Regions from separate parts of the Citricoccus parietis genome, predicted to be linked through region 3. Evidence: riboswitches for the same ligand, from Rfam matches in the RefSeq annotation. Region 3 holds a riboswitch; each other region holds the start of a gene.

Evidence for each region. Region 3 has a riboswitch for thiamine pyrophosphate ahead of ACFFIO_RS08900 (3-oxoacyl-ACP reductase). Riboswitches for the same ligand answer to the same signal wherever they lie in the genome.
Region 1: another riboswitch for thiamine pyrophosphate. It lies ahead of ACFFIO_RS06810 (bifunctional hydroxymethylpyrimidine kinase/phosphomethylpyrimidine kinase); the one in region 3 lies ahead of ACFFIO_RS08900 (3-oxoacyl-ACP reductase).
Region 2: another riboswitch for thiamine pyrophosphate. It lies ahead of ACFFIO_RS16250 (ECF transporter S component); the one in region 3 lies ahead of ACFFIO_RS08900 (3-oxoacyl-ACP reductase).

The regions. Positions count from the first base shown of each region.
Region 1 covers NZ_JBHLWH010000019.1:99,102-103,282, reverse strand. Annotated here, with positions in the region: gene ACFFIO_RS06815 (MFS transporter) at 1-45, opposite strand, end outside; gene ACFFIO_RS06810 (bifunctional hydroxymethylpyrimidine kinase/phosphomethylpyrimidine kinase) at 42-1,715, opposite strand; TPP riboswitch at 1,757-1,850, opposite strand; gene ACFFIO_RS06805 (helix-turn-helix domain-containing protein) at 2,209-2,520, opposite strand; gene ACFFIO_RS06800 (AAA family ATPase) at 2,580-3,548, shown strand; gene ACFFIO_RS06795 (S8 family serine peptidase) at 3,588-4,181, shown strand, end outside.
Region 2 covers NZ_JBHLWH010000047.1:12,820-17,000, reverse strand. Annotated here, with positions in the region: gene ACFFIO_RS16270 (Na+/H+ antiporter subunit E) at 1-379, shown strand, start outside; gene ACFFIO_RS16265 (MrpF/PhaF family protein) at 376-663, shown strand; gene mnhG (monovalent cation/H(+) antiporter subunit G) at 665-1,096, shown strand; gene ACFFIO_RS16255 (DUF4235 domain-containing protein) at 1,255-1,536, opposite strand; TPP riboswitch at 1,628-1,731, shown strand; gene ACFFIO_RS16250 (ECF transporter S component) at 1,823-2,542, shown strand; gene ACFFIO_RS16245 (ABC transporter ATP-binding protein) at 2,546-4,181, shown strand, end outside.
Region 3 covers NZ_JBHLWH010000026.1:26,392-30,572, forward strand. Annotated here, with positions in the region: gene ACFFIO_RS08885 (TspO-related membrane protein) at 1-74, opposite strand, end outside; gene ACFFIO_RS08890 (pyrimidine dimer DNA glycosylase/endonuclease V) at 256-765, shown strand; gene ACFFIO_RS08895 (zinc-dependent alcohol dehydrogenase) at 883-2,058, opposite strand; TPP riboswitch at 2,336-2,439, shown strand; gene ACFFIO_RS08900 (3-oxoacyl-ACP reductase) at 2,486-3,250, shown strand; partial or broken gene ACFFIO_RS08905 (hypothetical protein) at 3,273-3,356, shown strand; partial or broken gene ACFFIO_RS08910 (LLM class flavin-dependent oxidoreductase) at 3,443-3,835, shown strand; gene ACFFIO_RS08915 (hypothetical protein) at 3,844-4,110, opposite strand.

The sequences.
Region 1 (4,181 bases), on a different contig from region 3:
GGGCAGGTGCACGACGGCGGCCGGCGCCGTGGCAGCGGCCGTCACCGGGTGCTCCCGGCCAGCTGGGCGGCGGCAGTGTTGCTGGGGCTGGTGCTTCCGGGGCTGCGGGTGGTGCCGATTGCGGTTCCTTGGACAGCACTAGCCTCGCCGGGTTCGATGCGCAGCGCCTGGTCGAAGAACTCGAGCTCGTGGCGGCAGGCAGTCAGGTACGCCCGCGTCGCGGTGGCACGCACGGCCGGGGAGGCAGCAGCCATCTCAGACTCGAGCTGGGCCAGCGCCTGTTCGGTGGCGGTGACGAAGCCGGGGTCCCGGTAGGTGTCCAGCCAGGCGGCGTAGGGGTGGTCGGCGGGGACGGCGGGCAGGGCGGCCCCGACCTGCGCGTAGAGCCAGAAGCAGGGCAGCACGGCGGCCACGCCGACGGCCCGGTCCTCGCCGAGGGCGGTGGCCAGCAGGAAGTCGGTGTAGGCGGCGGTCACCGGGCTGGGCGCTGGCGTCGGGGCAGGTTCACTGTTGCGGCCGAGCCAGCCGCGGTGCAGCTCGGCCTCCTCCGTGAGGGCCCCGGTGGCGGCCTGGGACCAGTAGACCTGCGCGGCGGGGTCGGTGCTGCGGGCGGCGAGTGCGGCCAGGGCCCGGGCGTAGCCGTTGAGATACAGCGCATCCTGGGTCAGGTAGAACCCGAAGGCGTGCTTCGGCAGGCTGCCGTCCACGAGGGCGCGGACGAAGTCCGAGTCGGCGATGGCGGCGGTGGTCTCCTCGCCGGCGGCCCAGAGCGCGGCGGTCCACGGGCCGGCGGAAGCGACGGCTGGCGCGGGTCCGCCGTCGTTGCCGGCCCGCGAGGTACCCAGGTCCGCAGGTGTCTCGAGAAGGTGGGGGACGGCGTCGGGCGTGATCCAGGGGGCGGAAGAGGCGGCGGCCGCCAGCCGGCGGGCGCGGTGGCCGTGGTCCACGGGGCCGTGGCCGGAGCCGACGCGCAGGGCGGCGCCGTGGCTGATGGACTCGTGGAGCCAGTCGGTGGCCCAGGCGAGGGCGGCGGCGGGGGTGTCCCCACAGCCGAGGCGGGTGGCCAGGGCGGAGGACAGGGAGCAGCCGGTGCCATGCGTGCTGGTGGTGTCCACGCGGGTGGAGGGCACGGCGATGCGGGTGCCGTCCGGAGACAGCCAGGTGTTGGTGACGGTCAGGGTGTCCAGGTGCCCGGTCTTCACGATGACGGCCACCCCCATCTCCGCGGACCAGCGGGCGGCCTGGTCGAGGGCTTCGTCCTCGGTGGCGGCGCGGGGCGAGCCGGTGAGCACGGCGAGCTCGTCGATGTTGGGGGTGACCACGGTCGCGCGGCGGCAGAAGGTGACCATGGCCTGCTCGGCCTCGGGCTGCAGCAGGCGATCCCCGCTGGTGGCGATCATGACCGGGTCGACGACGAGGATCGGGGGCCGGACGTCGTCCAGCCAGACGGCGACCGTGGCGATGATCTCCGCGGTGCCGAGCATGCCGGTCTTGACGGCGTCGAGGGTGACGTCACTGCTGACGGCGTGCAGCTGGGCGGCGAGGAACTTTACGGGCGGGACGTGGAGGTCCCGCACGCCGTGGGTGTTCTGGGCGACCAGGCCGGTCACGACGCTCATGCCGTAACCGCCTGCGGCGGTGATCGACTTGAGGTCCGCGGCAGTGCCGGCACCCCCGGTCGGATCGGTCCCGGCGATCGAGAGCACTCGTGGCACTGCGGGCAGGGCGGAGCTGGGTGAAAATTGGGTAGGGCAAGAAGAAGTCACGCGGACATCCCTTCGCTAGTTCGAACTAGATCAGGTTCCACGGGTGTTATCTCAGCGCCGGCCGGCGCACCCCGTGTCCACGGCCCAGTTTAGACCGGTCATGCGGTGGGTGGATTCCGGACGTCATGGAGCGTTGGGCCCGCTAATCCTAGGCCCCACGTTCACGACCATCTCCCAATCGACCTGTCCGCCATGGCTGTCAGGATCGGCGGGGAGGCCTGCGCAACTTCGCCTACCGCCAGTTCGATCTCGTGGTCGCCTGACCCGCCTTGGAGGCCATCGCGATCACTGTTCAGCTGGTCCGCCGGCCGTGGAACGCGCCGACGAATAGCGGCGGGAAATGCTCCAGCCATACTCTCTTGGCACTTATACATGCCGCGAGTCCCGCTTTCTCCAGCGTCCGGAATCAATCAAACTCCAATACAGAAAGTGACACTCACCGTCAGGCTGCTTCATCCTTCGCGCTTCGATTTGGCGAGAGCGTCTTCCGATGAACTGCCCCAGTCAGAGATCGCATCATGTCGCCGAGGTCTAAACCCAGCGCCACGCCAAGCGAGATCACGGTAAACAATCCCGGCTCCAATGTGCGCCCGTCCTCGATCGCTTGAATGCTCGACTCCGCCACCCCTGACCTCTCAGCGAGCTCTCGCCTCGAAATTTTTAGTACATGTTGTCGCTCACTCTTAAGAAGCCGTCCCAGCTCTAAACTTCTTTCAGCATAAGGAAAAGTTCCCTTGCTCCTACGTCCCACCATGCAACCAAGTTACCAAACTAATAGTAACTCTGCATAGATGACGTGATACACTCGGATGCATGGCAGGCAGGCATATCCGCGACATGATCGCTGCGTACGGGCAGCGAGACGACTTGAAATTTCGTCGAGCCGCCCAAGCCATCATTCAGGAAGAGGAGGCGAAGAAGCACACCGTCCTCGCACGCGAGCTTCGTTCAGCGCTAGCCGCGAATGCAGGCGTTGGCGCATCCGAGCATGCCCCCGCACTCGAGCCACCCCTCGATAGGGACAGTTCACTACCGCTTGCTCGCGTGGAATACCCACAGCGATACTTGAGCGACCTCGTGCTGGACCGTAGCGTCGCTGCCTCTTTGGAACGACTTGCTCATGAAGTCAGAAATTGGCCTGCCCTTGATGCGGCTGGCCTACCAAGGCGCAATAGGTTGCTTCTGTCAGGACCGCCAGGATGCGGGAAGACATCGGCAGTTTCAGGAATCGCACACGAACTAGGGCGCCCTCTCGTCACCGCTCGAGTTGAAGGACTCATTTCGAGCTACTTAGGTGAGACCGCTGCGAATCTATCAAACCTTTTCGATTTCGCCTCAACCGGGTCCTATGTTCTTTTCCTCGATGAGTTCGACAGTCTCGGCAAAATGCGGGGCGATACGTCAGACCACGGAGAGTTGCGGCGGGTTGTAAATGCCGTCCTGCAGCAGATCGACACGTACAGTGGCCCATCCCTGATAGTCGCCGCTACCAATCACTCACAGATTCTTGACTCCGCACTCTGGCGTAGATTCGACTCGGTAATCGAACTCGGACTTCCAGACTCGCGACAAGTATCAGCGTTGCTGGGACGCTTGCTACCGAACAACGGCGCATCACTTGCGCGGCACTACGTTGAAGAACTAGTCGGTCTACCCCATGCGGCTACTGAGTACTTTGCCGTTTCCGCCAAACGCCATGCTCTACTCGAAGGAAGAAAGCGCATTGGCGACACAGACATTAATTTCGCTTTGACGGAGACAATCTCCCGACGCTGGTTATGATGTGCTGCCCTTGGCTGGTCATTGTCGTATTCTCATAGTGTGGCCGATCATCTAAAGCTCCCCCATCACTTGGATTTACCTTCGAAGAGGCCCCTGCGTCGATTTGATCCGGATCCACCTCCATTCGATTTTTCGGCACATGCCAAGAATCTCCGCGGAGTTCTGGAAGGATTGGAGTCTTCCACGCCCGGCATCTTCAGCTCTACCGTCAACGATGAAGTTGATACTGACCCTGAAGCACCTTATCTCGGCGACGTCGTGCTTAAGTTTTCGGGCTCTGCCCCCTTCACTAGCAACGCATTCAACGGAGTCGGCATGGTGCCGCTCGCTGTTAGCGAAGAAAAGCGATATTTCGCGCTCACCGACTCACAAGCACGAATGGCCTTCAACGAGTATGTTGGGGGGTTCCTGGACAACCCGGAGGACTTCACGGCCGGGTCTCAGGCTTTACGCGAAGCGCTAAAAAACATCAAAGGCGTAGAGCTATACAACCGAGACGATCGTTTGCAGGGCCTATCCTCCCCCATCGAGGGCTCCGTTATGGACGTCGACATTGTTCTCTGGCCGACGTCAATTGCGATTCAACGGGCCGAAGAAGAAGGGCGCCGACGAGTCGAAGTGCTGGCCAGCCTT
Region 2 (4,181 bases), on a different contig from region 3:
CACGGTCCGGTTCCTCTGGCACGTGGTGACTGCGTCCATCTCGGTGGCCTGGGACGCCATCACCCAGGGGCCCAAGATCGTCAACTCCGTGGTGGCGGTCCCGCTGCGCAGCCACGACGACCTGATCGTCACGCTCACCGGCCATGCGCTGGCCCTGGTGCCCGGCTCCCTCGTCATCGACGTGGATCGGCCCAGCTCCACCCTGTACCTGCACTGCCTGAACGTGGACAACGCGGAGGCGGTCGAGGCCTACCGGGCCCAGGCCCTGAGCACCGAGGCCGCGATCATCCGGGCGATCGGCTCCAAGGCGGACCTGGCCCTGGTGCAGGAGGACGAGGCGCGCGGCGCCGAGCCCATGGCGGGGAGGAGGCTCCGATGACGATGCTGGAATGGGCGGGGATCATCTGCCTGGTACTGCTGGGCGTGGGAGCCCTGGCGGCGATCTACCGGATCGTTCGCGGGCCCTCGATCCTGGACCGGGCCATCGCCACGGACGTGCTGTTGATCGTCATCTCGTCCGCGCTGTGCGTGGAGATGGCCGTGCACCACCACACGGACAACATCGTGTTCGTGGTGGTGGCCTCCGTGATCGGCTTCGTGGGATCGGTGACGCTGTCCCGGTTCGCGGCCGAGGCCAGGAAGGAGCCGAGTGAACGTGCCTGACATGGACTGGATCCAGATCTCAGACGGAGTCGCAGCAGTGCTGCTGGTGCTCGGTGCCCTGATGTCCACCGTGGCCGGGATCGGCCTGTTCCGGTTCCCGGACCAGCTCTCCCGCATGCACGCTGGGACCAAGCCCCAGGTCCTGGGCCTGTTGCTGATGCTGCTGGCCCTGGCCTTCGCCTGGCGGGCCTGGGTGTGGGTCCCCGTGCTCGTGCTGGCGTGGGTACTCCAGATGCTCACCGCCCCGGTCTCCGCCCACCTCGTGGGCCGAGCGGGATACCGGACCAAGCACCTCAAGAAGGAGTACCTCTACGTGGACGAGCTCGCGGACGTGGTCGCCAGCCATGACGATGCCGGCAAGCCCGCGGCCTCGGCGCCGGACCAACGGACCGTACCGAGGGAGGACCCCACCGACCACGGGGGCCGGGACTAGGCGCTACTGTCCTCCGGATTCTGGTTGGCCTGCCCGCCCGGGCCGCGCCCGTGCCCGCGCGCCCGGTGCGGCCATCGGAGAACGCGACGGCCGGCGTCGGGCCCGGTCAACGGTGCCCGACGCCGGCCGCTGGCTGACGCTGTACAGGTCGGCTCGGCTCACACCTCGGCGGCGCCGGCCTTCTTGGGGGAGCGGGACTTCATCGACTCGATGGCCTTGTGGGCGCCGCGCTGGGAGGTGACCCGGATCAGGGCGGTGATGCCGGCGGAGATCGTGGCGAAGGTGATGGCACTCCACATGTTCGCCTCGGTGTCCTCCGCGTCCTTGGGGGCGTCATGGCCGGTCACCTTCCGCCAGGTGAACTCGACGACCTTGGTGCCGACATAGCCGCCGACGACGGTGATCGCGGTGCTGACGATCTTGTCCGTGAGATTGTTCATGGGGTGTCCTCCCGGCTTGACTGCATGGTCGTTCCCCAGCCTATCGGGTCGGTGGATCGACCGGGCCTCGTGGACTATGCTGGCTGGACACTGTGAACGACAGGGGAGCACCTTCGGGTGCTGAGAGTGCGCCCAGCGCAGACCCTCGAACCTGCTCCGGTTAGCACCGGCGAAGGAAGTCGAGTTCTCTGATGGAACGTCAGGAACCGTCCACCGGCATTCGTCTTCGAGTGCCCTCGGCGTACCGTTCCGTCCCCCTCCTTGCATCCTTGAGGAGGAACACCACATGGTCTCCATGAAGACCGGCAACACCCCGCACCACCCCGGCGCAACCCCCGGGCACGACGCCGGCCACGCGCCGTCCGCCGACACCGGCGGCACGACCGGCACCGGCCGGGCAGCCCGCAACGCCGCCCCGAACCGGCGCTCCTGGCGGGTGGTGGACATCGTCGTGGCGGCCGTCATCGCGGTGGCCTCCGGCGTCATCTTCTGGGCCTGGAACCTCGCCTATGCCGGGCTGAGCCCCGCCTTCGCGGCCTTCCCGCCGTCCTCCGCCCTGGTGGCCGGAATGTGGCTGTTCCCGGCCGTGCTCGGCGGACTCATCATCCGCAGACCCGGGGCCGCGCTGTTCACCGAACTGGTGGCCGCAACGGTCTCTGCCCTGCTCGGCTCCCAGTTCGGCCTGACCGTGCTGGCCTCCGGCGTGGTCCAGGGCCTCGGGGCCGAACTGATCCTGCTGGCCTTCCTCTACCGCCGCTTCACGTTGCCCGTGGCACTGCTCGCCGGCCTGGTCACGGGGATCTTCGGTGGTATCAATGACGCGTTCATCTTCAACTGGTTCCCCGAGTACACGCTGGACTGGAAGCTGATCTACGTGGGACTGGTGGGCGTGTCCGGGCTGGTGATCGCCGGCCTGCTGTCCTGGCTGGCCACGCGTGGTCTCGCGGCCACGGGGGCCCTGTCCGCCCTGGCCTCCCGCCGTGCCCACCAGGAGCCGGTGGCCTGAGCGGTGCCGGGAGCGCGCATCACCGCCGCGGACTGGGGCTGGCGCCACGCCGGCCGGCCGGTCCCCGCCGTCGCGGGGCTGGACCTGGAGGTGCCGGCCGGGCAGAAGGTCCTGCTGGCAGGCCCCTCCGGTGCCGGCAAGTCCACCCTGCTCTACGCCCTCGCCGGGGTGCTGGATCCCGCCGACGAGTCCGAGGAGACCGGTTCCCTGCGGGTGGACGGCGCCGTATCGCGTGAGCTGCGCGGCCACGCCGGGCTGGTGCAGCAGGATCCCGAGACCCAGGTGATCCTGTCCCGGGTCGGCGATGATGCGGCGTTCGGCGCCGAGAACCTGCAGGTGCCGCGGGAGCAGATCTGGGACCGCGTCCGGGACGCACTGGACGCCGTGGGACTGGGTGAGGACCAGGGGATCTCCCTGGCCCGGGACACCTCGCGACTCTCCGGCGGGCAGAAGCAGCGCCTCGCCCTGGCCGGGATCCTGGCGATGCGCCCGCCGCTGATCCTGCTGGACGAGCCGACCGCGAACCTGGATCCGTCCGGGGTGCTGGAGGTCCGCGACGCCGTGCTCGCCGTGGTCGAGCGGACCGGCGCGACCCTGCTCGTGGTCGAGCACCGCCTCGCCGTGTGGGCCGACCATGTGGACCGCATGCTCGTCGTGGAGCCCGGCGGCGGGATCAGCCACGACGGTCCCCCGGGCGAGCTCCTCGCCCCGGGCCCCGTCCGGGATGAGCTGGCCGCGGCGGGCGTCTGGGTGCCCGGCCGTGTTCCGACACCGATTACCCCCACCCCTCGCAACTGGAGGTCGAATTCGCACCGGAATGGGCCTGGTACCGACCCAAATCCGGGCGATATTGACCTCCAGTTGCAGGGGGGCGCGGAAAGAATCAACAGCACGACGGCGGCGCCCCCCGGTGCGCTGTTGACCGCCCGTGGCCTGGCCGTCTCCCGGGAGCCAGTGACACCGGGATGGCGCCGGCGCTTCGGTCCCACCCCGAAGCCGGTCCAGCGGGACCTGGACCTGGAGCTGGGAGCCGGCGAGGCCGTCGTCGTGACCGGTGCCAACGGCAGCGGCAAGTCCACGCTGTTGCTGACCCTGGCCGGACTGATCCCCTCCCACGCGGGCACGCTCACGGCGGGGGCCGCGCTCAAGGGGGAGCGAGCCGGCCATCTGCCGGACGACCCGCACCGGTGGAAGGCCGCTGACCTGGTCAGCCGGATCGGCACGGTCTTCCAGGAACCCGAGCATCAGTTCGTCGCGACCACCGTGCGGGACGAGCTGTTGTTCGGTCCCCGCCATGCCCGCGATCCCGAGACCGGGCAGCGGCTGTTCACGGACGAGGAGGCAGCCGCGCGGGTAGATGGGCTGCTGGCGGAGCTGAATCTGGAAGCGCTGGCCGAGGTCAACCCGTTCACCCTTTCCGGCGGGGAGAAGCGGCGGCTGTCCGTCGCCACGGTGCTGGCCGCCGGGCCTGAGGTGGTGTTCCTCGACGAGCCGACCTTCGGCCAGGACGCCAACACGTGGGCCGTGCTCACGGGCTTGCTGCGCGGGCTGGTGGCCGAGGGCCGCTCGGTGCTGGCCGTGACCCATGATGCCGACTTCGCCGCCGCGCTCGACGCCCGGGTGGTCGAGCTGGAGGTGG
Region 3 (4,181 bases):
GTGGCGACGATCCCGCTGACGAGCACCAGCAACGGAATCGCAAGTCCGGTGGTCCGTGGGGCAGTGGCATCCATGGGTCTCTCCTCGGGTGGCAGGTCAGTCCTCGTGCACGTGATTCGAGCTAACCATTTCGATCATCGAGATAAAAGGCTGGATCGGCCGGGTGACATGGCTCGACGTCACGTATCGGTGCGCGTTCGTGCGGTCAGGCGGGTTAGGTCCGGTGAGAACGGTCGGCTGCGGGATGATGGGGGCATGCGACTGTGGAGTCTCCATCCCCGTTACCTGGACCGCCAAGGACTCACCGGTGGATGGCGCGAGGCACTGCTGGCCCAGGCCGTGCTGGCCGGTCGCACCAAGGGATACCGTTCGCATCCGCAGCTCGTGCGGTTCCGTTCGCACCCGGACCCCGCCGCCGCAGTCGGGGCCTTCCTCCTCGTCACAGCGGAGGAGGCCGCCGAACGCGGCTACAACTTCGACGTGACCCGGATCGACCGACCCGGCCATCCGGCGTCGGGACTGGCGCACGACGCCGGCCGGGACCTCCCGGTGGACGGAACCTTCTCCGGCGTCCCCCGACTCCCGGTCGCCCAGATCCCGGTGACGGAAGGCCAGGTCGCCTACGAGTGGAAGCACCTCCTGGCCAAGATCGGCCAGCGGACCCCGGAACGGCTGGAAGGCCTGGTCGGCATCAGCGTGCCGCAGGTCCACCCGTTGTTCGAGGTCGTTCCGGGCGACATTGAGTCGTGGGAGCGGCTGGGCTAATCCCCATACTGTTCAATGAGGTTGTGGCGGCTTGCGGCTGTGTCCCAGTGAGTGCGTTGGTCCATGACGCGCCGGAGCCCGGCCCCGCAGGGATCGGACTCCCGTGCGGGTCCACGACTATGGCTTGAGGACGGCCTTGATACAGCCGTCTTGCTTCTTCTGGAACTTCTCGTACATCTCCGGGGCTTCGTCCAACGACGCGGTGTGCGTCTTGAGGTCCAGGACGCCGAGCGGATCCGAGGGGTCATCGACCAGCGGAAGGAGGTCGTCGATCCACCGTTTCACGTTGCACTGGCCCATGCGCAACTGGATCTGCTTGTCGAACATCGTGAGCATCGGCAGGGGGTCCTTCATGCCGCCGTATACGCCGCTGATCGAGATCGTCCCGCCGCGCCGGACGGCCTCGATGGCGGTGTAAAGGGCATCGAGCTTGTCCACCCCGGCCGTCTCCATCGCCTTGCGGCCCAGCGGGGACGGCAGCAGCCCTACGGCCTGGTGGGCTACCCCGGCCACGGGAGAGCCGTGGGCCTCCATCCCGACCGCGTCCACCATGGAGTCCGGGCCGCGGCCGTCGGTGAGGTCCTTCAGCTGATCGGCCACCTCGCCGGAGGAGTCCAAGGTCTCGATGCCGTGGCGCTCGGCCATGGCCCGCCGCTCGGCGACCGGGTCCACCGCGAGTACCCGGTAGCCCAGGTGGCGGCCGATCCGGGCGGACATCTGGCCGATCGGGCCCAGGCCCAGCACGGCCAGAGAGCCGCCCTGCGGGGGCGCGGCGTACTGCACGGCCTGCCAGGCGGTGGGTACCACGTCGGAGAGGTACAGGTAGCGCTCGTCCTCACCGGTGTTCGGGACCTTGATGGGCCCGTAGTCCGCGTGCGGGACGCGCAGGTACTCGGCCTGCCCGCCGGGCACCGAGCCGTAGAGGCGGGAATAGCCCAGGAAGACTGCACCGCTGTTGTACTCCCGAACCTGGGTCGTTTCGCATTGGGACTGCAGGCCCTGCTTGCACATGAAGCAGTGGCCGCAGGAGACGTTGAAGGGAATCACCACGCGGTCCCCGGCCTTGATCTGGGTGACGGCGGAGCCGACCTCCTCCACGATCCCCATGGGCTCGTGGCCGATGATGTCGCCCTTGTCCATGAACGGGGTGAGCACCTCGTACAAGTGAAGGTCCGACCCGCAGATGGCGGTCGAGGTGATCCGCACGATCGCGTCCGTGGGTTGCTGGATGCGGGGATCCGGAACCTCCTCGACGCTCACCGAACGCTTTCCCTGCCATGTCAAAGCCTTCATCTGTCCTCCTTCTCAGGGCCGCCGCCCCACCGGGAACGGCAGCCTGCTGATATATTCGGTCGAACCGACCCTACTACTGGGACTGCCCGATAACCTACTACTGGGACTGCCCGATAAACGGTGCGTGGGTCCGGCAGTTTTCGTCAGTTCGTGGTTCTCTCGACCTGTCTGGCGCGGGTGATCGCGAACATGTTGCGCGCTGGCTTGGCCCCTGGTGTGATGTGCTCCTGATCTGACACCACGACCTACCGCTGAGAAGGGGTCGGCTATGCTCGGGGCCAGTGACACGGGGTGCTGGTGCCCACCTGGCGACCAGCTGAGATGAGACCCGTTGAACCTGATCCAGTTCGTACTGGCGAAGGGATGTCCGCCCGGTTGGCGTTGTCTCCGGGCCTGCGCTCCTTCGCCTCGGCCTTGAGGAGCGTCCGTGCAGATCGCAGAGCAGATTGTCCTGGTGACCGGAGGGGGTCGCGGCCTGGGCCGCAGCATCGTCGAGGCCTTCGCCGGTCAGGGGGCGCGGGTTCTCGTCAACTACCACACCAGCCGGCAGGCCGCTGAGGAGCTGGCCTCCCGGTTCGGTTCGGACCGGGCCGTGGCCCTGCCCGCCGATGTCACCGACCCGGGGCAAGTAGCCGCCTTGCTGGCTACGGGACGGGAGCACTTCGGGGCCCCGGTCACGACCGTGGTGAACAGTGCGTTGATGGGTTTCTCTTTCAACGGCGACGCCCGCCCGGGGGTGACGGAGATCGGTTGGGAGGACTTCGCCGCTCAGTTCGCCGGCAGCGTCCGGGGGGCGCTCAACACGATCCAGGCGGCCCTTCCGTACCTGCGGGAGAAGGGCTTCGGGCGGATCATCAACGTCGGCACCAACCTGTTCCAGAACCCCGTGGTGCCCTACCACGACTACACAGCGGCGAAGGCGGCCCTGCTGTCGCTCACCCGCACGACGGCCAAGGACCTGGGACGGCACGGCATCACGGTGAACATGGTCTCCGGGGGCCTGTTACGCACCACTGACGCCAGCGCGGCCACTCCCGAGGAGGTCTTCGAGGCGATCGCCGCCGGCACGCCCCTGGGTCGGGTCATCACCCCGGAGGAGTTCGCCGACACCGTCCTGTTCTTCGCCTGCCCCTGGGCCCGGTCGGTCACCGGGCAGAACCTGGTGGTCGACGGCGGACTGGTCATGGATTGAGTGGAGGACCGGCATGACGGCCATGGCCCGCTCCACGTCGCACGTGGGGCTGGTCAGCACCGTCTCGACCACGTTCTCCGAGCCGTTCCTCGCGGCCCGGATGCTGGCGTCACTGGATCACATCAGCGGCGGCCGGGTGGGCTGGAACGTGGTCACGTCCATGTTCGCGATGCCGAGGCCCGCAATCACGGAATGGAGGCGCTACCCGGCCACGGCCAGCGGTACGAGCGGGCCGCCGAGTTCATCGAGGTGGCGCTACGGCTGTGGGACTCCTGGGACGATGAGGCACTGGTCCTGGAACCAGATGGCATGTACGCAGACCCAGCCCTGGTCCGGCCGATCGACCACGCCGGGGAGCACTTCCGGGTGTCGGGCCCACTGACCGTGCCGCGATCATCCCAGGGCCGCCCGGTGCTGTTCCATGCCGGAGCCTCCGGGCCGGGGCGCGAACTGGCCGCCCGGTACGCCGAAGGCATCTATGCCGTCGCCTACGACCTGCCCGCCGCCCAGAGTGACTATGCGGACCTGAAGAAGCGCATCGGCTCAGCCGGACGGGACCCAGCATCGGTGGCGGTGGTGCCCGGACTCGTGACCTATGTCGGCTCCACGGAGGCGGAGGCCGTGGCGAAGCAGTCCCGGGCGGACGCACTGCTGCCCGCGAAGCAGCCCCTGGCCCAGCTGGCACCTTCATCGGGCAGGACTGCACCGGTTGGCAACTGGACGCCCCGGTCCCCGAACTGCCCCCGCTCGAGCGGTTCAGCGGTCCACAGGGCCGCTACGCGACGATCCTGCGGATCGTGGAGGTCGAGGAGCCCACGGTGCGGCAGCTGCTGGGCCGTCTCGCGGCCGGAGGAGGGCAATGCACCATGGTCGGCACCCCCGAGCACATCGCCGACCAGATCGAGGAGTGGTTCCGTTGCGGTGCCGCTGA